3 linked regions of the Rhodopseudomonas palustris genome follow. The protein of the gene in region 2 interacts with the protein of the main gene of each other region in a pairwise test. Links are inferred from orthologs where the notes say so. Each region holds a gene or a part of one and is shown on either strand. Other genes may lie near its edges. The genes, in order: FLL57_RS08485, FLL57_RS21060 and FLL57_RS19640.

Evidence for each region.
Region 1: the proteins of FLL57_RS21060 (region 2) and FLL57_RS08485 interact in binary tests that used the Escherichia coli proteins (3 or more experiments, as listed by UniProt). The link is inferred for Rhodopseudomonas palustris from one-to-one orthologs.
Region 3: the proteins of FLL57_RS21060 (region 2) and FLL57_RS19640 interact in binary tests that used the Escherichia coli proteins (3 or more experiments, as listed by UniProt). The link is inferred for Rhodopseudomonas palustris from one-to-one orthologs.

Annotation. Positions count from the first base shown.
Region 1 is NZ_CP041387.1:1,871,392-1,879,152, reverse strand. Bases 2,916-5,914 are described here. They hold FLL57_RS08485 (two-component system sensor histidine kinase NtrB), read right to left. Parts: upstream 5,002-5,914; coding sequence 3,829-5,001; downstream 2,916-3,828. Other genes in these bases: dusB (tRNA dihydrouridine synthase DusB), read right to left, coding at 4,998-5,914; ntrC (nitrogen regulation protein NR(I)), read right to left, coding at 2,916-3,819. Outside these bases: FLL57_RS08495 (sensor histidine kinase NtrY-like), read right to left, coding at 1-2,213; more of ntrC, read right to left, coding at 2,377-2,915; more of dusB, read right to left, coding at 5,915-5,999; FLL57_RS08475 (bifunctional 2-C-methyl-D-erythritol 4-phosphate cytidylyltransferase/2-C-methyl-D-erythritol 2,4-cyclodiphosphate synthase), read left to right, coding at 6,270-7,466; FLL57_RS08470 (CinA family protein), read left to right, coding at 7,469-7,761.
Region 2 is NZ_CP041387.1:4,562,553-4,570,047, reverse strand. The notes cover bases 2,567-5,299. They hold FLL57_RS21060 (P-II family nitrogen regulator), read right to left. Parts: upstream 4,236-5,299; coding sequence 3,897-4,235; downstream 2,567-3,896. Other genes in these bases: tesB (acyl-CoA thioesterase II), read right to left, coding at 5,054-5,299; FLL57_RS21055 (P-II family nitrogen regulator), read right to left, coding at 4,577-4,915; FLL57_RS21065 (ammonium transporter), read right to left, coding at 2,567-3,859. In the rest of the region: FLL57_RS21085 (DNA translocase FtsK), read right to left, coding at 1-243; FLL57_RS21080 (aminotransferase class I/II-fold pyridoxal phosphate-dependent enzyme), read right to left, coding at 257-1,483; FLL57_RS21075 (HepT-like ribonuclease domain-containing protein), read right to left, coding at 1,620-1,850; FLL57_RS21070 (nucleotidyltransferase family protein), read right to left, coding at 1,953-2,249; more of FLL57_RS21065, read right to left, coding at 2,417-2,566; more of tesB, read right to left, coding at 5,300-5,929; FLL57_RS21045 (ubiquinone biosynthesis hydroxylase), read left to right, coding at 6,061-7,281; FLL57_RS21040 (Trm112 family protein), read right to left, coding at 7,412-7,495. UniProt on the Escherichia coli protein: Involved in the regulation of nitrogen metabolism. Regulates the activity of its targets by protein-protein interaction in response to the nitrogen status of the cell.
Region 3 is NZ_CP041387.1:4,261,452-4,269,537, forward strand. What follows is about bases 1,844-5,167. They hold FLL57_RS19640 ([protein-PII] uridylyltransferase), read left to right. Parts: upstream 1,844-2,165; coding sequence 2,166-4,967; downstream 4,968-5,167. Other genes in these bases: argJ (bifunctional glutamate N-acetyltransferase/amino-acid acetyltransferase ArgJ), read right to left, coding at 1,844-1,942; FLL57_RS19645 (S41 family peptidase), read left to right, coding at 5,128-5,167. Also shown: FLL57_RS19630 ((deoxy)nucleoside triphosphate pyrophosphohydrolase), read right to left, coding at 100-501; more of argJ, read right to left, coding at 701-1,843; more of FLL57_RS19645, read left to right, coding at 5,168-6,462; FLL57_RS19650 (isovaleryl-CoA dehydrogenase), read right to left, coding at 6,544-8,086.

The sequences.
Region 1 (7,761 bases), 2.7 Mb from region 2 along the record:
GGCTGACCCGACATCGCAAATCGAAGGCGCATCCACGCACCGCGCTGGCCCGGACGGACATGGGATGCGTCATTGAGTTCGATGCCCCCACCGTGGTCGACCAACACCCGTCCGACGATCGCCAGGCCGAGGCCGGTGCCCTTCTCGCGGGTGGTGACGTAGGGTTCGAGCAGCCGCGAGCGGCTTTCTTTGGGCAGACCAATGCCGTTGTCGATGATGTCGATGACGACGTCGTCGCCGTCTCGGGCCGCCACCACTTCGATCTTGCCCTTGCCGAGCTCGTCTTCCGGCACCGCTTCGATCGCCTCGGTGGCGTTCTTGATGATGTTGGTCAGGGCCTGCGAGATCAGGCGGCGGTCGAACCGCGCATGCAGCGGTTCGCCCTTGATTTCGGTATCGATGTCCACATCGGGATGACCGACCCGCATCAGGAACACCACCTGCCGCACCGTATCGCCGACGTCCTCGCCTTCGATCACCGGCTTCGGCATCCGCGCAAACCGTGAGAACTCGTCGACCATCCGCCGGATATCGTCGACCTGGCGGACGATGGTGTCGGTGCATTGCTCGAAGATACTCTTGTCCTCGACGATGACCTTGCCGAACTTTCGCTTGATACGCTCCGCAGAGAGCTGGATCGGCGTCAGCGGATTCTTGATCTCGTGGGCGATCCGGCGGGCGACGTCGCCCCAGGCCGAGGTGCGCTGCGCCGACACCAGTTCGGTGATGTCGTCGAGCGTGATGATGTAGCTGTCGCTGGTGTGGCCGGTCTGTTCGGCGGTGACGCGAACGTTGAGGATCCGTTCGCGGCCGTCGCGGGTGATGGTGATCTGGCCCTGCACCAGACGCTGCGATCCCTCGCGCGCACTCGCCATGATCTCGTCCAGCTCGGGGATGATCTCCGATAAGGGATGTCCGAGCGCCTCGGCCTCGGCGTGACCGATCAGCTTCTCGGCCGAGCGATTGAGAATGCCGATGCTCAGGGAGCCGTCGACGCCGATGATGCCGGCGCTGGCCGACGACAACACCGCCTCGATGAAACGGCGGCGGCTGTCGATCAGCTCGCTGGCGCTGACCAGATCGTCGCGCTGGGTGCGCAACTCCTGAGTCATCTTGTTGAAGGTCATGCCGAGCTGCGACAGGTCGCCCTCGGATTTCGACACCGGCACCTGGACGTGCAGATCGCCGGTCGAGACCAGATGCGCCGCGCCCATCAGGCGCCGGATCGGCGCCACCAGCCAGTTGGCGAAATTCAGCCCGATCAGCACCGCCGACATCAGCACGGTGAGTGCGATCACGGTGAACATCAGAGCGAACGCGACCTGGACGCCGAGCCGCCGCGCCTCGAGTTCGGAATATTCGGCGACGCTGGCCTGAGTCTGGCGCAACTGCGCCACCACGTGCGGATCGAGGAAGCGCGCGACGTACAGGAAGGTGTCTTCGAAACCCTTCAGCCGGATCACCGCGGCGACGTAGTTGGCTTCGATGAACACCGCGATCTGCGGCTCGGTATCGTCGACGTTCTTCAGGAATTCGGGCGCCGGCACGTCGAAGTCGCGGCGGATGCCGTTCTGCGCCGCTTCCAGGATGTTGCGATCCTTGTCGATCAGCATCGCGCCCGGCAGATTACGGGTGGCGGCGTCGTTGGTGAGGAATTCGCGGAACGACTTGCGGTCGAGGTCGAACAGCGCCCGGGCGTGCGAGATGTCGTTGGCCATGCCGAGAATGTCGCCGCGGATCAACTGGCCGTGCTCGTGCAGATAGGCATTGGCGACGATCAGCGAATTCTGGATCACCGCCCGGGTCGGGCCGGAGAACAGCCGGTCGAGGCCGCGGTCGAGCGTGACGTTGGCGACGATCGACACCAGCACCGCCGGCAGAACTGCGATCACCGAGAACAGGCTGACGATCTGAACGTGCAGCCGCGACGCCGCCCGCCCGCGCCTGCGAGCTTGGATCACCTTCCAGACTTCGCGAGCAATGATCGCGAGCAGCAGCAGGATGGTGACGGCATTGATCAGCAGGAAGCTGACTACGACCTCACGGGTCGGGGCGATCGGGGTCAGTCCGGTGAGGACGACAAAGGTCAGGAAGGCCGAGAACAACGCGACGCCGACTGCCATCGGCGCCAGCAGCTTGCGCCAGGTGCGCAGCCGAGGCTCGGCAATCGACGTGTCGTCAACAAGTGGGGCCGACGTCTCTGCGCTGGTCATTCCGGCAATAAGTCAATTGATGCGTTCGGCTGCCGCCGCGCGGGCGGAACCGTGTGATGCATTCGTACAACAATGTTGCTCAATTGCGACAATATCGCGGCGCTTCGCCCGAGCCACCTCGGGCGAGTACGCGGTCCACAGCCGAAAACCTTGTCTCGGCGTCTCAGCCGCCGGTCCGATAGACCTGAATGTCGAGATCGCGGATCTTCTTGCGCAGAGTGTTGCGGTTGAGGCCCAGCAGGTCCGCGGCGCGGATCTGGTTGCCGCGAGTCGCAGCCAGCGCGGCGGTGAGCAGCGGCACCTCGATCTCGCGCAGCACCCGGTGGTAGAGGCCGGGCGGCGGCACGCCGTTCGGGAAGCCCGAAAAGTGCGATGACAGGTACATCTCGACCGCGCCGCCCAGATTGTCGACGGTGTGGGGCGCGCTGCCGCCCGCCACCACCGGCGGCGGCGCCAATTCGCCGTCGATCACCGAGGCGGTGATCACCTCCTGGGGATACAGCGCCGCCAGACGGCGGGCGAGATTTTCCAGTTCGCGGACGTTGCCCGGCCAGCGGTGCTGCTTCATCCGCTCCAATGCGGCGGCATCGAGCTTTTTGGCCGGCAGGCCGTCCTTCTCGGCAAGCGCGAAGAAATGCCGAACCAGATCCGGCAGATCCTCGATGTGCTCGCGCAGCGGCGGCAGCCGCAGCGGCACCACGTTGAGGCGGAAGAACAGGTCTTCCCGGAACAGGCCCTGCTGAATCAGAACCCGCAGATCCTTGTTGGAGGCCGCAACGATCCGGACGTCGGTCTTGATCGGTGTGCGTCCGCCGACGGTGGTGTATTCGCCCTGCTGCAGCACCCGCAGCAACCGGGTCTGCGCTTCCATCGGCATGTCGCCGATTTCGTCGAGAAACAGCGTGCCGCCCTCGGCCTGTTCGAACCGCCCGGAGGCGCGGGTGTTGGCGCCGGTGAAGGCACCGCGCTCGTGACCGAACAATTCCGACTCGATCAGGTCGCGCGGAATCGCCGCCATGTTGACCGCGACGAACGGACCGTTGCGGCGCTTGCCGTAGTCGTGCAGCGCCCGCGAGACCAATTCCTTGCCGGTGCCGGACTCGCCGGTGATCATCACCGTCAGGTCGGTCTGCATCAGCCGCGCCAGCACCCGGTAGATTTCCTGCATCGCCGGCGAACGGCCGACCAGCGGGATCGAGTCGAACTCGCCCTCGTCGTTGGCGCTGGTGATGCGCTCCTTCGGCTCGGCCAGCGCGCGGCCGACGATCGCGATCAGTTCCTTCAGATCGAACGGCTTCGGCAGATATTCGTACGCGCCTTTTTCCGAGGCGCGGATCGCCGTCATGAAGGTGTTCTGCGCGCTCATCACGATGACCGGCAGGTTCGGCCGCAGCTTCTTGATCCGCGGCAACAGATCGAATGCGTTCTCGTCCGGCATCACCACGTCGGTGATCACCAGATCGCCCTCGCCCTGACTGACCCAGCGCCACAGCGTCGCGGCGTTGCCGGTCAGCCGCACTTCGTAGCCGGCGCGCGACAGCGCTTGATTGAGCACCGTGCGGATGGCGGTGTCGTCGTCCGCGACGAGAATACTACCTGCAGGCATTGGGAGTCCTCATCTTGCAGTCTGTGAGGCATCGGACGACGCCGGCGCGTCCTCGCCGTTCGTGGATTGTAGGGCCATGGCGGTGTTGAACATCGGCATCAACACCCGGAAGGTGGTTTTGCGCGGCTGCGATTCACACTCGATGATGCCGCCGTGATCGCCGACGATCTTCGCCACCAGCGCCAGGCCGAGGCCGGAGCCCGACGGCTTGGTGGTGACGAACGGATCGAACAGGTTCGGCAGCAGATCTTCGGGAACGCCGGGACCGTTGTCCCGCACACAGAATTCGAGCGGCAGCGACACCCGCGTCTTCTTGCCCGGCACCGACAGCCGGACGCCGGGGCGGAACGCGGTGGTGAGCTGAATCTCGCCGTCGGAGCCGAGATCGACCACGGCCTCGGCTGCGTTCTTCACCAGGTTCAAGAACACCTGAATCAGTTGATCCTGATTGGCCAGCACCGGCGGCAGCGACGGGTCGTAGTCCTCGACGAATTTGATGTTGCGGGCGAAGCCGGACTGCGCCAGCCGCTTGACGTGATCCAGTACCGAATGAATGTTGACCGGCCCGCGCGCGACCGGCCGATCGTCGCCGAACACTTCCATGCGGTCGACCAGGGTGACGATGCGGTCGGCTTCGTCGCAGATCAGCCGGGTCAGCATCCGGTCTTCGGCGGAAGCCTGCTGCTCGAGCAGTTGCGCAGCGCCGCGAATCCCGGACAGCGGGTTCTTGATCTCGTGCGCCAGCATCGCCGCCAGCGCGATCACCGAGCGCGCGGCGCTGCGGTGCGTGAGCTGGCGATCCATCTTGTCGGCGATGGTGCGCTCCTGAAGCATCACCACGATGTGGCCGGGACGCTCGTTGAGCGGAGCGACGTGAAGGTCGACCTGGCGGTCCGCGCCGATCCGGGGCGTGCCGAGATCGACCTTGTATTCGTTGACCGGCGAATGTCCGATCCGGACCTGCTCGATCAGCGCCAGCAGCGGGCTGCCGAACGGCACCAGGTCGGTCAGCGACTGCCGCCGCAGCAATTGGGCGGAAATCTCGAAGAAAGATTCCGCCGACATGTTGGCATCGACGATCTTGCCGTCGGGACCGACCAGCAGCACCGGATTCGGCAACGCATTGAGGATCGCATCGCTGTCGGTCGGCTGAGCCCGGCGCGGTTCGACGATGGCGTTCATGCGGCGGCCCTCCAGGCGAAATCATCGTAGGCGTCGGCGAGCGCGCGATGCACGCGGGCCGGATTCTCTTCGGTCAGGATCGCAGCGCGCCAATGTTTCAGAATCGCCGGCGGGGCACCGGCGCTGGCGGCGGCGACCTCGAGCGACCAGCCGAGATGCTTGCGCGCGTGACGCAGTCCGATCCTGACGCCGTACAGCGCCAGAATGTCGTCGTAGAGCGTGCGTAAGTAATCGCGCTGCGCCGCGAGCGGCGGCTCCGCCCCGGCCTGACCGGTGGTGAGCTGGCGGCCGACCTGCCCCGGCAGCCAGGGCCGCCCCTGGGCGCCGCGCCCGATCATCACCGCGTCGGCGCCCGACCGCTGCAGCGCTTCAAGCGCGGTGGCGTGACAGGTGATATCGCCGTTGACCACCAGCGGAATCGAGATCGCGTCCCGGACGGCGCGCACCGCGCCCCAATCGGCTTCGCCCTTGTAGAACTGCTGCCGGGTGCGGCCATGCACCGTGACGAGCTGCACTCCGGCGTCCTGCGCACGCCGCGCCAGCTCCGGCGCGTTGCGCGAGCGATCATCCCAGCCGAGCCGCATCTTCAGCGTCACCGGCACCCGGACCGCGCCGATCGTCGCTTCGATCAGCGTCAGCGCGTGATCGAGATCCCGCATCAGGGCCGAGCCGGACAGACCGCCGGTGACGTGCCGCGCCGGGCAGCCCATATTGATGTCGATGATGTCGGCGCCGCCGGCTTCCGCAATCCGGGCCCCCTCCGCCATCCACCGTGCCTCGCAACCGGCGAGCTGGACGACGTGCGGCCCCTGCCCGACCTTGTCGCAGCGCCGCACCGACATCCGCCGACCGGCCACCAGATCCTCGCTGGCGGTCATCTCCGAGACCACCAGTCCAGCGCCGAGTTCCGCGACTTGCCGCCGGAACGGCGCGTCGGTAATGCCTGTCATCGGCGCCAGAAGTACCGGACGGGCCACCGCAATATTGCCAATCCTCAAAGGCGGCGAACCTGATACAGTGGATCCAGTCACGGTTTGCTCATTCTATAGCCAGCGCGGTTGCACGCTCGACTTCGCTCAATGTTTGAGCATCGTAGATCATTGCCTACAGTTTAGCCAATCATATCAGACATGCAAGTGCGTTGCAGCAATTGTCCCCGGGCGGCGGCTGCGATGACGGAATCATGCTGCTTTTCAACCCCGGCATGGTAAGGGCTGTGCGCCGGCGCCACCAGCGCCGGCTGTCCCAATTCCGTATCAATTGATCAGATGTCGAACCCGCTCCGCACTGCTGCTATCATCGTCGCCGCCGGGCGCGGCCTGCGCGCAGGCGCTGGCGGCCCCAAGCAATACCGCACCCTTGCCGGCCGGCCGGTGATCGCCCGGGCGATGGAGCCGTTCTGCACCCATCCCGAGGTGATGGCGGTGCAGCCGGTGACCAATCCCGACGACACCGAGATGTTCAACGCGGCGGTGGCCGGCCTGAATTTCCGTCCTGCGGTCGGCGGCGGCGCGACCCGACAGGGCTCGGTGCGCGCCGGCCTGGAAGCTCTGGCCGAGCTGAAGCCGGACATCGTGCTGATTCACGATGCGGCGCGCTGCTTCGTCACCCCGGGGCTGATCTCCCGCGCGATTGCCGCCGCCGGCGCCACCGGCGCGGCGCTGCCGGTGGTTCCGGTGACCGACACGATCAAGCAGGTCGATGCCGCTGGGGCGGTCGACGCGACGCCGGACCGCGCGACCTTGCGGATCGCCCAGACGCCGCAGGCGTTCCGATTCGACGTCATCCTCGATGCCCACCGCCGCGCTGCCCAGGACGGCCGCGACGAATTCACCGACGACGCCGCCCTCGCCGAATGGGCGGGATTGACGGTGTCGACCTTCGAGGGCGATGCTAACAACATGAAGATGACCACCCCGGAAGATTTCGCGCGCGAGGAAAGCCGGCTGATGGCCGCCCTGGGCGATATCCGCACCGGCACCGGCTACGACGTGCATGCGTTCGGCGAAGGCGACCACGTCTGGCTGTGCGGCCTGAAGGTGCCGCACACCCGCAGTTTCCTGGCGCATTCGGACGGCGACGTCGGCCTGCATGCGCTGGTCGACGCCATCCTCGGCGCGCTGGCGGATGGTGACATCGGCTCGCACTTCCCGCCGACCGACCCGCAGTGGAAGGGCGCGGCTTCCGACAAGTTCCTCAAATACGCGATCGACCGCGTCACCGCGCGTGGCGGCCGCGTCGCCAATCTCGAAGTGACGATGATCTGCGAGAGGCCGAAGATCGGCCCGCTGCGCGACGCGATGCGTCAACGGATCGCCGAGATCACCGGCGTGCCGGTGTCGCGCGTCGCGGTGAAGGCTACCACCAGCGAGAAGCTCGGCTTCACCGGCCGTGAGGAAGGCATCGCGGCGACTGCATCCGCCACCATCCGGCTGCCCTGGGGCGCCGACGGACTGGCCGGCTGACGATGAGCAGCAGCGACGCCCGCGCCCTCGCCCGCTCGTTGCTCGACCTCTGCCGTTCGCGGAAGCTGATGATCGCAACCGCCGAGTCCTGCACCGGCGGTCTGGTCGCCGGCGCACTGACCGACATCCCCGGCTCGTCCGACGTGATCGACCGCGGCTTCGTCACCTATTCCAACGCCGCCAAGCATGATCTGCTCGGCGTGGAGAACGCCACGCTCACCACCTTCGGCGCCGTCAGCAAGGAAACCGCGATCGCGATGGCGGTCGGCGCGCTGGAGAATGCCGACGTCGATCT
Region 2 (7,495 bases):
CATCGCCAGGTCGGCGCCGATCGCGCCGGGATAGCCCAGCAGATTATGGATGCGCCGCGACGTCGCATGGCTGAGGCTCGGGTCCTGCACCGACCAGGTGGCGAGCGCAGCCGCCGCCACCGCGGCCACTGCGATCAGGCCGAAACCGGCGAGCTCGCGCAGCCGCCTCGCCAGGACCTCGCGTATCGAGGGCGGCAGGTGACCGACCAGGGGGAATGCTCGTTCGATCGCCGGCATGCTCATGGGGCCCTGCGCATCATCCGAGGATCCGCACCAAGCGATGCAGCGCCTCTGCCGTCGTTTCGCTGTCCTGCACCATCGCGATCCGGATATAACCCGCGCCCGGATTGCTGCCGTCGCTCTGCGTCCGCGCCAGATAGCTGCCCGGCACCACGCGGACGCCGCCGTCCTTGAACAGCTTCACCGCTGCGGCTTCGTCGCCGCCATGTGCGGACACGTCGAGCCACAGACAGAAGCCGCCGGCGGGACGCCGATAACCGTAACGTGCGCCGAGGATCTGATCGGCCAGATCGAATTTGAGCCGGTACAGACGCCGGTTCTCCTCGACATGGGCTTCATCGGAGTAAGCGGCGACCGCGACGTGCTGCAGCGGGATCGGCACCTGCGGCGCCGCGACGTTGCGCAGCTCGTGATAGGCTTTGAGAAAGCCCGCATCGCCGGCGACGAAGCCGACCCGCATCCCGGGCAGGTTCGATCGCTTCGACAGCGATTGGAAGACGACGACGTTGGAGAAGTCCGAACCCGCAGCCTGCAGCGCGCTGCAGGGCGCGATCTGGGTGTAGATCTCCGAGTAGCACTCGTCGCTGAGGATCATGAAGCCATAGCGATCGGCGAGCTGCTTCAGCCGCACGAAGTAATCGCGCGAGGCGACCGAGCCTTGCGGGTTCGCCGGTGATGCCAGATAGATCGCCACCGTGCGTTTCAGCGTCGCTTCGTCGAGCCCATCGAGATCCGGCAAGAAGCCGTTACCAAGCGTCGTCGGCAGGAACACCGCTTCGCAGCCGGCGGCGCGGGCGCCCGCCGCATAGGCCGGATAGAACGGATTGGGCATCAGGATCGCCGGCGTGCCGTCGCGCTTGGGCACGTAGCGCGCAGCCGCAATCGCGGCGAGAAACAACCCTTCGCGGCTGCCGTTCAGCACCAGCACTTCGCTCTCGGGATCGGGCGCGCGATCGAGCGCGAAGCGACTCGTCAGCCACGACGACGCAGCTTGTCGGAACGGCTCGATGCCTTTGGCGAGCGGATAGCGGCCGAATTCGGCGGTGTGACGCGCCAGCACCGCGCCGACGAAGTCGGGTACCGGATGTTGCGGTTCCCCGACCGACAGATTGATCAGGCTTTGGCCCGGCTGATACGGCGCCAGCAGTTCGGTCAGCCGCGCGAACGGCGAGCGCTCGCTCTGCCCGGTAGCGTCGACGCTGCCGGCCGCACGCGCCGGTGAGGTGGAAGCGGACAAAGCCATTCGAAATACGCCAGTTTTCACCGCGCCCGATCGGCAAGGCGGATCGAGCGGAAACAGATCAGCCACCATAGATACGGCGAGGTTAAGACGCGATTAACCATCGACGGGCGGCACGCGCTCTTCGATACGGACGCAGCTATACCGAGCGGGCAAGCTCTTCCGCCACCGCAGCTTTCAGCGCCGGCAGACCGCGGTGGATGGTGTCCCAGATCATCTGCGCCGCCACATCCTCGTAATCGTGCCGGTAGACGTTGCCCGATCCTGCAATTTGCTTCCAGGGAACCGAGGACGGTCGCTGCCTGACATCGTCGGATACGCGGCGGGACGCTTCCGAGATGATTTCGAGGCATCGCGTGACGGCATACACGGTCCGCAGATCAGCTTGAATTCAGCCTCCGTCAGACCGCCGGTGAATTCGATCGCGAGCTCGATGTGATGCCGGATGTCGCGAAGAGCAATCTCCGACGCATCAGAACGCATAGATCGCATCCGCCGTCGCGCTGGGCGCGACCCATGGCTTGAGCTGGTCACGATTCACGACGTCGACCGGATGGTCGAACAGGCCGGCGATGTAGTCCCTCAATTCCGTGTAGTCGAACACCGTGATGTGAGCAGCCGGATCGATTTCGACCAGAACATCGATATCGCTGTCGGGAAGGTTGGTACCACGCGCCATAGATCCGAACAGCGCCGCGCGCCGCACGCCGCGCGCACGTAACGGCGCCTCGGAGTTTCTCAGAATGGCGAGTGCGGTGCGGTGGTCCATAACCTCAGTATAGCAGACTTGCACTCGCGGTGCGTGCGTTCTGCTCCATAAAGAAAGGGGTCCCAGCTTGCGCTGGGACCCCTCGACGGTTCGGGCATTGCCGGGTATCTGCCCGAACCGTAGGTCCGGGCGCGGCGGTCAGGAGAACGCCGCGCCTTCGGGAGAACTTACATGTTGTAAGCGCGCTCGGTGTGCTCGACGAGGTCGAGGCCTTCGCGCTCGACTTCGACCGGGGCACGCAGTCCGACGATCACGTCGACGACCTTGAACAGGATCGCCGAACCGATGCCGGACAGCAGCAGCGTGGTGCCGACGCCCCAGCTCTGCGAGATCATCTGATTGGCGAAGTCGTATTCGCCGACCTTGCCGAGCGTGTAGTCGTACACGCCGGTGCCGCCGAGCGCCGGGTTCACCAGGATGCCGGTGCCGAGCGCGCCGATGATGCCGCCGACGCCGTGGACGCCGAACACGTCGAGCGAGTCGTCGTAGCCCAGCGCGTTCTTGATCACGGTGCAGAACAGCAGGCAGACCACGCCGGCGACGATGCCGAGCACGATCGCGCCCATCGGACCGGAGAAGCCGGCGGCCGGGGTGACCGCGACCAGACCGGCGATCGCACCGGACAGCGCGCCGAGAACCGAGGGATGACCCTTGAAGATCCACTCGGCGAACATCCAGGCCAGCGCCGCCGCCGCCGTGGCGACGAAGGTGTTGACCATGGCGAGCGCAGCACCGCCCGAGGCTTCGAGGTTCGAACCGGCGTTGAAGCCGAACCAGCCGACCCACAGCAGCGAGGCGCCGATCATCGTCATGGTCAGCGAGTGCGGAGCCATCAGCTCACGGCCGTAGCCGGTGCGCTTGCCGATCAGCAGGGCGCCGACCAGGCCGGTGATGCCGGCGTTGATGTGCACCACGGTGCCGCCGGCGAAGTCCAGCGCGCCCTTCTTGAACAGGAAGCCGCCGTCCGCCATGACTTCGTCGAGCTTGGCCTGCGCGGCCGCCTTGGCGGCTTCGTCGGTCGCGGCGGCGAGTGCCTTGACGGCGTCGTTGACCGCATCCGGACCGGCCCAGTACCAGACCATGTGCGCCATCGGCAGATAGATCAGGGTGATCCACAGCGGGATGAACAGCGCCACCGCGGCGAACCGGGTGCGTTCGGCGAAGGCGCCGACGATCAGCGCCGGGGTGATGGCGCAGAACGTCATCTGGAAGCAGACGAAGATCAGCTCGTTGATGTTGGCGTCGACGGTGAAGGTGCCGCCCATCGAATCGGTGGTGACGCCCGACAGGAAAGCCTTGGAGAAGCCGCCGATGAACTCCGAGCCGCCGGTGAAGGCCAGGCTGTAGCCGTACAGGGCCCAGATGATGCAGGCGACGCACACGGTGTAGAATACCTGCGCCAGCACCGAGAGCATGTTCTTGGAGCGGACCAGGCCGCCGTAGAACAGCGCCAGCCCGGGGATGGTCATCAGCAGCACCAGCACCGTCGAAGTCATCATCCAGGCGTTGTCGCCCTTGTTGATGGTCGGCGCCGCGAAGGCTGCGGTCGTCGCGAACGTGCCGGCGACGAGCACGGCCAATCCCGCGCCGTAGGGACGTTTGAACGTCATTTGTTGTCTCCTGAGTGAAGCAATGAAGGTGAGCGGGTCAGAGGGCGGCCGCGTCGGCTTCGCCGGTGCGGATGCGCACCGCGTGGTCGAGGCCGAGGACGAAGATCTTGCCGTCGCCGATCTGGCCGGTCTTGGCGGCGCTGGTGATCGCCTCGATGGTCTTCTCGACCTGCTCGTTGGCGATCGCGACCTCGATCTTGATCTTGGGCAGGAAGCTCACGGCATATTCGGCGCCGCGATAGATCTCCGTGTGACCCTTCTGCCGCCCGTATCCCTTCACTTCCGTCACCGTCAAACCGTGAACGCCAATGGCGGTCAGGGCGTCACGGACTTCTTCGAGTTTGAATGGCTTAATGATCGCCATAACAATTTTCATGGGTCCTATCCCCGCTAGGTCCCGACCGAAACGACCGGGAAATGATCTCGACTGAAATTCCCCACGCGGAGAGCATCACTACGCGGGCACAGCCGGCCAGCTAGAATCAAATGCCGTGCCAGTCGGTGCGGGCGTTGGAATCGTTTCGGAATCGACGCCTTTTTCGCCGCGCGGCACTGAGACACCGGCTGCGCTATTCCGTCGCGCCCAACGGATAGGCATATCTGATCAGGAATCGAGCACGCCAGCATCTCGACACAATGATTGCCCATCCCGAGGGCAGTGTGCGGTCCGAATGGCAGGTCGCGCGACGGCTCGCGTCGCGCGGCGCAATGGTTGCGTCAGAGCGCGTCGCTGTCGGTCTCGCCGGTGCGGATTCGCAGCGCGCGGTCGATCGGCGAGACGAAGATCTTGCCGTCGCCGATCTGGCCGGTGCGGGCGCCGCGGGTGATGACCTCGACCGCCTTGTCGGCGAGCGCGGAATCCACCGCGATCTCGATCCGCAGCTTCGGCAGGAAATTCACGATATATTCGGCGCCGCGATAGATCTCGGTGTGGCCGCGCTGGCGGCCGTACCCCTTCACCTCGGTCACGGTCATGCCGTGGACGCCGATCTCGGTGAGCGCCTGGCGCACCTCGTCCAGCTTGAAGGGTTTGATGATGGCGACGACGAGTTTCATGCGTTAGCCCCTGATTCGCGCATAGCTTTCCGACACCGCCGCAGCGGTGCTCTGCTCCCGTGTATATGCCGGGTTTCGCAGCAGCGCGCGCAGAAAATAGGCCGATTGACGGTGCGGAGGAGCGGCCGCGCCGCCACCTCAGCTCTTCGGCGGCTCGCGACGCTCGCGGATCGAGCCCTCCTGCACCACGGAGGCGACCAGGGTGCCGTCGGTCTTGAAGATCTGGCCGCGGGTCAGAGCGCGGCCGCCCTGGGCGGATGGGGAATCCTGCGCGTACAGCAGCCATTCGTCGGCGCGGAACGGGCGGTGAAACCACATCGCGTGGTCGAGGCTGGCCGGCATCATCCGCTTGTCGAACAGGGTGCGGCCGTAGCGCGCCATCGCGGCGTCGAGCAGCGAAAAGTCCGACGCATAGGCCAGCGCGCACATGTGCAGCGCCGGGTCGTCGGGCAGCTTGGCGGCGGTCTTGATCCAGACGTGGATCCGTCCGTCATCGATCTTCTGGCCGAAATAGCGCGACAGCTCCACCGGGCGCAGTTCGATCGGCCGATCCGATTCGTAATAGCGCTTGATGAAGTCCGGCATCTCCTTGAAGAACGGCTGCTTGATGATCTCCTCGGCCGACAGGGCGTCGGGCGGTGGCACGTCCGGCATCCTGTCCTGATGGTCGAAATTGGTCGGCTCGTCGTCATGGAACGACATCATCAGCGAGAAGATCGCATTGCCGTGCTGAATCGCGGTGACCCGCCGGGTGGTGTAGCTCTTGCCGTCGCGCAGCCGTTCGACCTGATAGATGATCGGCACCTGCGGGTCGCCGGGCAGAATGAAATAGCAATGCAGCGAGTGTGGCAGCCGGTTCTCGACGGTGCGGCACCCAGCCACCATCGCCTGGCCGATCACCTGGCCGCCGAAGACGCGCTGCCAGCTCGTCTTCGGGCTGGTGCCGCGAAACAGGTTCACCTCGATCGGTTCGAGATCGAGGATCGAAATCAGGTCGATCAGGCTTTTGGACACCGTGCGCTCCCATCAAGCGCCGGGCCGTGATTTCACACTGCCGGCGATGTCTGTTAGAACCCCCGACGTTCGACGGGGTTGTTCCTGAACCTGTTTCGCCCAGCTCCGACCATGGCGCAAGAGTGAGAAAAATGACGGCACCGCGAAGCATTGTCATCGGAGGCGGCGCGTTCGCCGGTCTGGCGCTGGCGCTGGCGCTTCGCCAGGGGCTCGGGCCGGAGGTGCCGGTGATCGTCGCCGATCCGGCGCTGGCGATGCGGCCGAGCAAGGATCCGCGCGCCACCGCGATCGTGGCTGCGTGCCGGCGGCTGTTCGAGGCGCTCGAGGTGTGGGACGAGGTGGCGCCGACCGCGCAGCCGATCGTCGACATGATCGTCACCGACAGCCATCTCGAAGATGCGACCCGGCCGGTGTTCCTGACGTTTGCGGGCGAAGTGCAGCCGGGCGAGCCGTTCGCCCACATGGTCGAGAACAAATATCTGGTCGAGGCGCTGGCCCGGCGCGCCGAGGCCGAAGGCGTCGAGCTGCGCGCCACGCCCGTCACCTCCTACGATGCGCGCCCCGAAGCGATCGGCGTCACCCTCGGCGACGGCAGCGTGATCGACGCCAGCCTGCTGGTTGCCGCCGACGGCGCCAGGTCGAAGCTGCGCCAGCGCGCCGGCATCGCCACCTATGGCTGGGACTACGACCAGTCGGGTATCGTCGTCACCGTCGAACACGAGCGCGACCACAATGGCTGCGCCGAAGAGCATTTCCTGCCCGCCGGTCCGTTCGCGATCCTGCCGCTCACCGGCCGGCGCTCGTCGCTGGTATGGAGCGAGAGCCGCCGCGATGCCGAGCGGATCGTCGCGCTGCCGGAGAAGGAATTCCAGCGTGAGCTGGAGAAGCGGTTCGGGCTGCGGCTCGGCGACGTCAAGCCGCTCGACAAGCCGAAGTCTTTTCCGCTCGGCTATTTCGTGGCGCAGTCGTTCATCGCGCCGCGGCTGGCGCTGATCGGCGACGCCGCGCATGTGATTCATCCGATCGCCGGGCAGGGCCTCAATATGGGTCTGCGCGACGTTGCGGCGCTGGCCGAAGTGGTGGTGGATGCGGCGCGTCTCGGGACCGATCCCGGGCAGGTCGACGTGCTGGAGCGCTATCAGCGCTGGCGGCGGTTCGACACCATGGCGATGGGCGTCGCCACCAACGGGCTGAATTTCCTGTTCTCCAACAATTCGCCGCTGTTGCGCGGAATTCGCGATATCGGCCTCGGCCTGGTCGACCGTCTGCCGCCGCTGAAGGGCGCGTTCATCCGCCAGGCTGCCGGCCTGACCGGCGAAATCCCGCGGCTGCTGAAGGGCGAAGCGCTGTAACCCGGCGCGGAAGCGGGGTCGACCCGCCACCTCCGCCGTCGTGGAAGGTCATCAGCCTCTCACCGAATCGCAAGCTCGGTCCCTCGCCCGCAGGCGAGCGAGGTGTGCTGTGCTCGGGCTGTCGCCCACCTCACCCGATCTTCCGCGCCTCTTCGGGGAGCATGATCGGGATACCGTCCCGGATCGGATAAGCGAGCTTGGCGCCGCGCGAGAT
Region 3 (8,086 bases), 300 kb from region 2 along the record:
CCGGGTCTGCGCCGCAGGCGCGGCGCATCCCGGAATGACGTCGGGACGATGGATGCGCGGGTCAAGCCCGCGCATGACACATCGAATTTGGCCGGCGCCCTACATCAGCAATTCGATCAGCGGCGGGATCAGCGGCAGATCCGCCGGCGGCATCGGGTAATCGCGCAGCTTGTTGGCGCGGACCCAGGCGAGCTCCTGGCCCTCGCGCGGCATCGCCAGGCCTTCCCAGCGCCGGCAGACGTAGAGCGGCATCAGCAGGTGAAAGTCCTCGTAGGCATGGCTGGCGAAGGTCAGCGGCGCGAGGCACGCTTCTTTCACGGTGATGCCGAGCTCTTCGTCGAGCTCGCGGATCAGCGCCGCCTCCGGGCGCTCACCGGGATCGAGCTTGCCGCCGGGAAACTCCCACAAGCCGCCGAGCTGCTTGTGCTTCGGCCGCTGCGCGATCAGCACGCGATTATCGGCATCGATCAGCGCCACGGCGACGACGAGCAGGAGGTTCATGCCGCGCCCCCGATGGGACGCACGGCGACTTTCCCACTAACAACGTCATGCCCCGCGAAGGCGGGGCACCCAGTATTCCAGAGCGCTTCGGCCAAACAACCGGCGGCACGGCGTACTGGGTCGCCCGCCTGCGCGGGCGATGACGGCTGGAGGTGTGGCGACGCCGCTTTCACATTCGACCGCCTGAAGGCCCCGCCGATCACGACCGGTAGTCGCCGTTGATTGCGACGTATTCCTTGGTGAGGTCGCAGGTCAGCACGCGGTCGCGGCCTTTACCAAGGCCGAGCGCGACCTTGATCTGGATTTCCGGCTTCTTCATCTGCGCCGAAACTTCTTTTTCGTTGTAGGACGGATCGCGCGCGCCGGCCTTGGCGACGCGGATGCCGTTGAACGAGATCGACAGCTTGTCGCGATCGGCCGGCTCGCCGGCCTTGCCGACCGCCATTACCACCCGGCCCCAATTGGCGTCCTCGCCGGCGATCGCGGTCTTGACCAGCGGCGAATTGGCGATCGACAGCGCGATCTTGCGAGCCGACACCTTGGTCTTGGCGCCTTCGACGATGATCTCGACCAGCTTGCGGGCGCCCTCACCATCGCGCGCGACCTGTTCGGACAGGTCGGCCAGCACCGCGTTGAACGCTTTGACGAACGCCTTCAGCCGCGGGTCCGAGGCGCGCGAAATTTTCGGCGCGCCGTTCTCGGCCGCCGCACCGGTCGCGAAGGCAAGCAGCGTGTCCGAGGTCGACGTATCGCCGTCGATCGTCACCGCGTTGAAGGTGTCGGTGACGCCGGCCTTGAGCAGCGCCTGCAGGCAGGAGGCCGACAGCGGCGCGTCGGTAAAGATGAACGACAGCATCGTCGCCATGTCGGGCGCGATCATGCCGGCGCCCTTGGCCATGCCGTTGATCGTCACCTTGGCCTTGCCGAGCTTGACAGTGGCGGTCGCGACCTTCGGGAAGGTGTCGGTGGTCATGATCGCCTTGGCGGCGTCCAGCCAACCGTCCGGTCCGGCGTCGAGCGCCATCGCGTCGAGCACGCCGTCGAACTTGGTGGCGTCGAGCGGTTCGCCGATCACCCCGGTCGAAGCCAGGAACACCTCAGCCGGCTTGCAGCCGATCGCCTTGGCGGCGAGCTGGGCGGTCAGCGCGGTGGCCTGCTTGCCGGTCTTGCCGGTGAAGGCGTTGGCATTGCCGGAATTGACCACCAGCGCACGGGCGCTGCCGCCCTTCAGCTTGTCGCGGCACCATTCCACCGGCGCCGAGGCGCATTTCGAGGTGGTGAACACCCCGGCGACCGTGGTGCCCTTCTCCATCTCCACCAGCAACACGTCGGTGCGGCCCTTGTAGCGGATGCCGGCCGCGGCGGTGGCGAGGCGCACGCCGGCGATCATCGGCATGGCGGGAACGTCGGTGGGGGCGAGCGGGGAGACTTTGCTGGACATCGTGCGCTTTCGGCAGGTTGTACCCCCGCCGGCGCGGGAGCGGCGTTCCCCTGTCTCACAAGCTCGCGACGATGAGAAGGAGAATTCGCGGACAACTGACGAAAATCCCATCGTCACAAACCGTTGCGGGGGCCTATGCTGGCCGGACCGGCATCTCTCCTTGGTCACCCTTTGCGCAGAATTCCGTGACAGTCGCGGTGCCGTCCGATATCCGGAAACAGCCATGGACAAAGTCGTGTCACCTTCCCGCCCCGCCGCCGACGAGCGCTTCGACAGCGCCCGGGTCACCGCCGAGATCGCAACGCTGGCGGAGCAGCACGCCGGCAACGACGCGGCGTTCCGCACCGCGCTGGCGATGCTGATGAAGGCGGAGCTGGCGAAGGCCCGCACCGAGGCCGAGGCGCAGTTGCTGCGCGACCGCCACGGCCGGCGCTGCGCCGAACGGCTGTGCTTCGTGCAGGACGCGATCATCCGGCTGCTGTTCAACGCCGCAACTGAATACCTATACAACAGCCCAACGCCGTCGAGCTCGGAGCGGATGACGGTGGTGGCCACCGGCGGCTACGGACGCGGTCTGATGGCGCCGGAGAGCGACATCGATCTCTTGTTCATCCTGCCCTACAAGCAGACCGCCTGGGGCGAGCAGGTCGCCGAAGTCATCCTGTACTGCCTGTGGGACATCGGGCTGAAGGTCGGCCACGCCACCCGGTCGGTCGACGAGTGTATCCGCCAGGCCCGCGCCGATATGACGATCCGCACCGCGATCCTGGAGACGCGGTTTCTGGCCGGCGACGAGGCGCTGTACGCCGAACTTGTCGAGCGCTTCGACAAGGACGTGGTCGAGGGCACGGCGGCCGAATTCGTCGCCGCCAAGCTCGCCGAGCGCGAGGAGCGCCATCGCCGCTCCGGCCAGTCGCGCTATTTGGTCGAGCCCAACGTCAAGGACGGCAAGGGTGGTCTGCGCGACCTGCACACCCTGTTCTGGATCGCCAAATACGTCTACCGGGTGCGCGAGACCAGCGAGCTTTCTGAGCGCGGCGTGTTCGACCCGGCCGAGCTCCGCACCTTCCGCCGCTGCGAAGACTTCCTTTGGTCGGTCCGCTGCAACATCCACTTCGTGACCAAGCGCGCCGAGGACCGGCTGTCGTTCGACCTGCAGCGCGAGATCGGGGTGCGGCTCGGCTACACGTCGCATCCGGGGATGCAGGACGTCGAGCGCTTCATGAAGCACTACTTCCTGATCGCCAAGGAAGTCGGCAACCTCACCGCGATCCTGTGCGCCAAGCTGGAGGATCAGCAGGCCAAGGCGGCGCCGGCGCTGAGCCGGATGATGGCGCGGCTGCGCCCCGCCGCCAAGCGCCGCCGGGTGCCGGAGAGTGACGACTTCGTCGTCGACAACAACCGCATCAATCTGGCGGTGCCGGACGTGTTCAAGCACGATCCGGTCAATCTGATCCGGATATTCCGGCTGGCGCAGAAGAACAGCCTCGCGTTCCACCCGGACGCGATGCGGATCGTGACGCGCTCGCTGTCGCTGATCACGCCGCAGCTCCGCGACAATCCCGAAGCCAACCGGCTGTTCGTCGAGATCCTGACCTCCGACAACGCCGAGCCGGTGCTGCGGCGGATGAACGAGACCGGCGTGCTCGGCCGCTTCATCCGCGCCTTCGGCCGCATCGTGTCGATGATGCAGTTCAACATGTACCACAGCTACACGGTGGACGAGCACCTGCTGCGCTGCGTCGGAAATCTTCAGGAGATCGAGCGCGGCGGCAACGACGAGTTCATGCTGTCGTCCGAACTGATGCGCAAGATCCGCCCCGATCATCGCGTGGTGCTGTACGTCGCGGTGCTGCTGCACGACATCGCCAAGGGCCAGCCCGAGGATCACTCCACCGCCGGCGCCAAGGTGGCGCGGCGGCTGTGCCCACGGTTCGGATTCAGCGCCGCCGACACCGAGCTGGTGGCGTGGCTGATCGAGCAGCATCTCGTCATGTCGACGGTGGCGCAGTCGCGCGATCTGTCCGACCGCAAGACCATCGAGAACTTCGCCGCGGTGGTCGAGACCGTCGAGCAGATGAAGCTGCTCACCATCCTCACCACCGCCGACATTCGCGGCGTCGGTCCGGGCGTGTGGAACGGCTGGAAGGCGCAGCTGATCCGCACCTTGTATTACGAGACCGAGCCGGTGCTGACCGGCGGCTTCTCGGAAGTGAACCGCGCGGAGCGGATCCGTGCCGCCCAAGCCGAATTCCGCGCCGCTTTCACCGAATGGTCGGAGGCAGAACTCAACGCCTATGTGGCGCGGCACTATCCGGCCTACTGGCTGAAGGTCGATCTGCAGCGCAAGATCCGCCAAGCCCGCTTCCTGCGGGCGTCCGAACAGGCCGGCCACAAGCTCGCAATCAATGTCGGCTTCGATGAGGCCCGCGGCGTCACCGAGCTGACGATCCTGGCAGTCGACCATCCGTGGCTGCTGTCGGTGATTGCCGGCGCCTGCGCAGCCGCCGGCGCCAACATCGTCGACGCCCAGATCTACACCACCACCGACGGCCGCGCGCTCGACACCATCTCGATCAGCCGCGAATACGATCGCGACGAGGACGAGGGCCGCCGGGCCACCCGGATCGGCGAAACCATCGAAGAAGTGCTGGAAGGCAAGCTACGGCTGCCCGAAGCGGTGGCGCGCCGGGCGACCAACGGCAGCAAGGCCAAGCTGCGCGCCTTCGTGGTCGAGCCCGAGGTCGAGATCAACAACAACTGGTCGGACCGCTACACCGTGATCGAGGTCAGCGGACTCGACCGGCCGGGTCTGCTGTACCAGCTCACCACGGCGATCTCGAAGCTCAACCTCAACATCGCCTCGGCGCACGTCGCGACCTTCGGCGAACGTGCCCGCGACGTGTTCTACGTGACCGATCTGTTAGGTGCGCAGATCACCGCCCCGACCCGGCAGGCCGCGATCAAGCGTGCGCTGGTGCACCTGCTCGCCAACGGCGACGCCGCCGAAAAGCCGGCCGCGTGAAAGGCTTCGGCGCCTTGATCGCGCCAGCTTCGCGCGTATCTGATCAGGCGTCCTATCCGGGCGCCGGTGTCCCCCTCGCAGGAACCGATCGCGACCGCGGTCGGTTCTGGTTCCGCAACGCCACGGCGGCCGTCATCCGCCTCTTCATATGAGTTCGCCCATGCGCAAAGTCGTCGTTCGCTCCCTTGCCGTTCTCGGCATCGTCGCGGTTCCTGTAGTCTCCGCGCTCGCATTGCAGCGCGAGCAGACCGCGCCAGCCGACCTCGGCCTGATCGGCGGCGTGATCCAACTGGTGCAGCGCGCCTACGTCCATCCGATCGCCTCGGACGCGCTGACCAAGGATGCGCTGAAGGGCATGCTGAACCGGCTCGATCCGCATTCGGACTACATGGACGAGAAGGAATTCAACGACATGCAGACCGACATGTCGGGCCAGTTCGGCGGCCTCGGCATGCAGATTTCGGCCCAGGGCGGGATTCCGCGGGTGGTATCGCCGATCGACGGCACCCCGGCGGCGCGCGCCAAGCTGGAGCCCGGCGACCTGATCATCAAGGTCGGCACCGCCAGCACACAGGGCATGAGCCTGCGCAATGTCGTCGACATGCTGCGCGGCTCCCCCGGCACCAAGGTCACCATCACCATCCTGCGCGGCAAGGACGACCCATTCGACGTCACCCTCACCCGCGAAATCATCAAGGTCGCCTCGGTCAAATCGGAGATGAAGCCGGACGGTATGGGCTATATCCGCATCAGCCAGTTCGGCCAGGACACCTCCGACGGTTTCACCGCCGCGCTCAAGAAGCTCAAGGGCGACGCCAAGGACGGCCTCAAGGGCTTGGTGATCGACCTGCGCAACGACCCGGGCGGGCTGCTCAATGCCGCGGTCTCGGTCGCCGGCGACCTGCTCGACGGCGGCACCGTGGTGTCGATCCGCGGCCGCCAGGCTGATGACCAGCGGGTGTTCTCGGCGCCGTCGCGGGGCGACAAGCTGCCCGGCGTGCCGATCGTGGTGCTGATCAACGGCGCCTCGGCGTCGGCCTCGGAAATCGTCGCCGGCGCGCTGCAGGACCGCAAGCGCGCCACCGTGATGGGCACCACCAGCTTCGGCAAGGGCTCGGTGCAGACGGTGATCCCGATCAAGGGCCACGGCGCGGTGCGGCTGACCACGGCGCTGTACTACACGCCGGCCGGCCGCTCGATCCAGGACGAAGGCATCGTGCCGGACGTGATCGAGGAGGCGCCGAAGGATCAGCAGATCAGCGGCGGCCCGCTGATCCGCGAAAGCGCGCTGCACGGCGCGATCGCCAATCCGGGCCAGCTCGGCAAGACGGACGCCGGCGCCACCAAGGCGACGCCGAAGACCGGCGAGCCTACCGACGACAAGACCAAGGCCGCCACGTCCGCGCCGATCAAGGCCGACCTGATCGGCAAGCCTGAAGACGCCCAGCTCAACGCCGCGTTCGCTTACCTGAAGAAGGATGCGTCGCCGAAGTAAGGGCCAGGTGCAGTAAGCGCACCAGGCTGCCACCGATCGTGAGAGCGGCGGACGTCCGCCGCTCTCACCCGGCATCGACGATCACCGCGGCCGGGCGCGGTCGATGATCGCGGCGAAATTCATCCCCTTGGGCAGCGCGCCGTAATGATGCGCGCCGCGCTGCGCCAGACGTGATGCGCAATACGCTTCGGTGACCTCGTCCGGCGCGTGCCGGATCAGCACGCTGGCCTGCAGCCCGGTCGCGAGACGGTCGACCAGATCGCGGGCGCGTTCCTCGAAGTCCGATGCATCGCGCATGTCGTCCTTCAGCGCCGCGATGTGGCGGTCGAACGCGACGTCGGCGCCCTTGGCCTGCTCGACCTCGGCGAAATACGCCTCGAGCGTCTCCGGCGTGCGGGTCATCGCCCGCAGCACGTCGAGGCACTGCACGTTGCCGGAGCCTTCCCAGATCGCATTGACCGGACTTTCGCGGAAGTGACGCGGCATCGGCCCATCCTCCATCACGCCGGAACCACCGATGCATTCCATCGCCTCGGCAGTGAGACCGGGCGTGCGCTTGCAGATCCAGTACTTCCCGATCGCCGACCCGATCCGGATCAAGTGCGCCTCGTGCTCGTCGCCGCGGTGATCGAGCGCGCGGGCGATCCGCATCGTCAGCGCCAGCGCCGCCTCGGTTTCGAGAGCAAGATCCGCCAGCACGTTCTGCATGATCGGCTGATCGATCAGCAGCCGACCGAAAGCCTTGCGCTGCCGGCAATGGTCGATCGCCTGCGACAGTGCCGCCCGCATGATCGCCGACGAGCCGATCATACAATCGAACCGGGTCATCGCCACCATCTCGATGATGGTGGCGACGCCGCGGCCTTCCGGCCCGATCATCCAGCCGAGCGCGCCGCGCAGTTCGGTCTCGCTGGAGGCGTTGGAGGCGTTGCCCATCTTCTTTTTGAGCCGCAGCACCTGCAGCGGGTTCTTGGTGCCGTCCGGTTTCCAGCGCGGCACCAGGAAGCACGACAACCCGCCCGGCGCCTGCGCCAGCACCAGAAAGGCATCGCACATCGGCGCCGAGACGAAGAATTTGTGGCCGACCAATTCGTACTCGCCGCCGGGGCCGCCGGCGCCGATCGGGATCGCCCGGGTGGTGTTGGCGCGAACGTCCGAACCGCCCTGCTTCTCGGTCATCGCCATGCCGATGGTGATGCCCTGCTTCTGCTCGGCCGGCACGTTGCGCGCATCGTAGCTGCGCGCCAGAATCTTCGGCAGCCACTGTTTGGCGACGTCGGGTTGCAGGCTTATGCACGGCACCGCCGCGAACGTCATGCTGATCGGGCAACCGTGGCCGGCCTCGATCTGGCTGTGCAGATAGAACCGCGCGGCGCGGGCGACGTGCGCACCCTTGCGCGGATCGGTCCACGGCGAGGAATGCAAGCCCTGCTCGATCGAGGTCTGCATCAGCCGGTGATAGGCGGGGTGGAAGCGAACCAGATCGGTGCGGCGGCCGTAGCGATCATGGGTGTCGAATTCCGGCAGATGCCGGTTGGCGAGCGCGCCGAGTTCGAGATAGTCGGCGGTACCGATCCGGGCGCCGAAATCGGCGATATCGTTGGCGGCCCATCCGGCGCCCTCG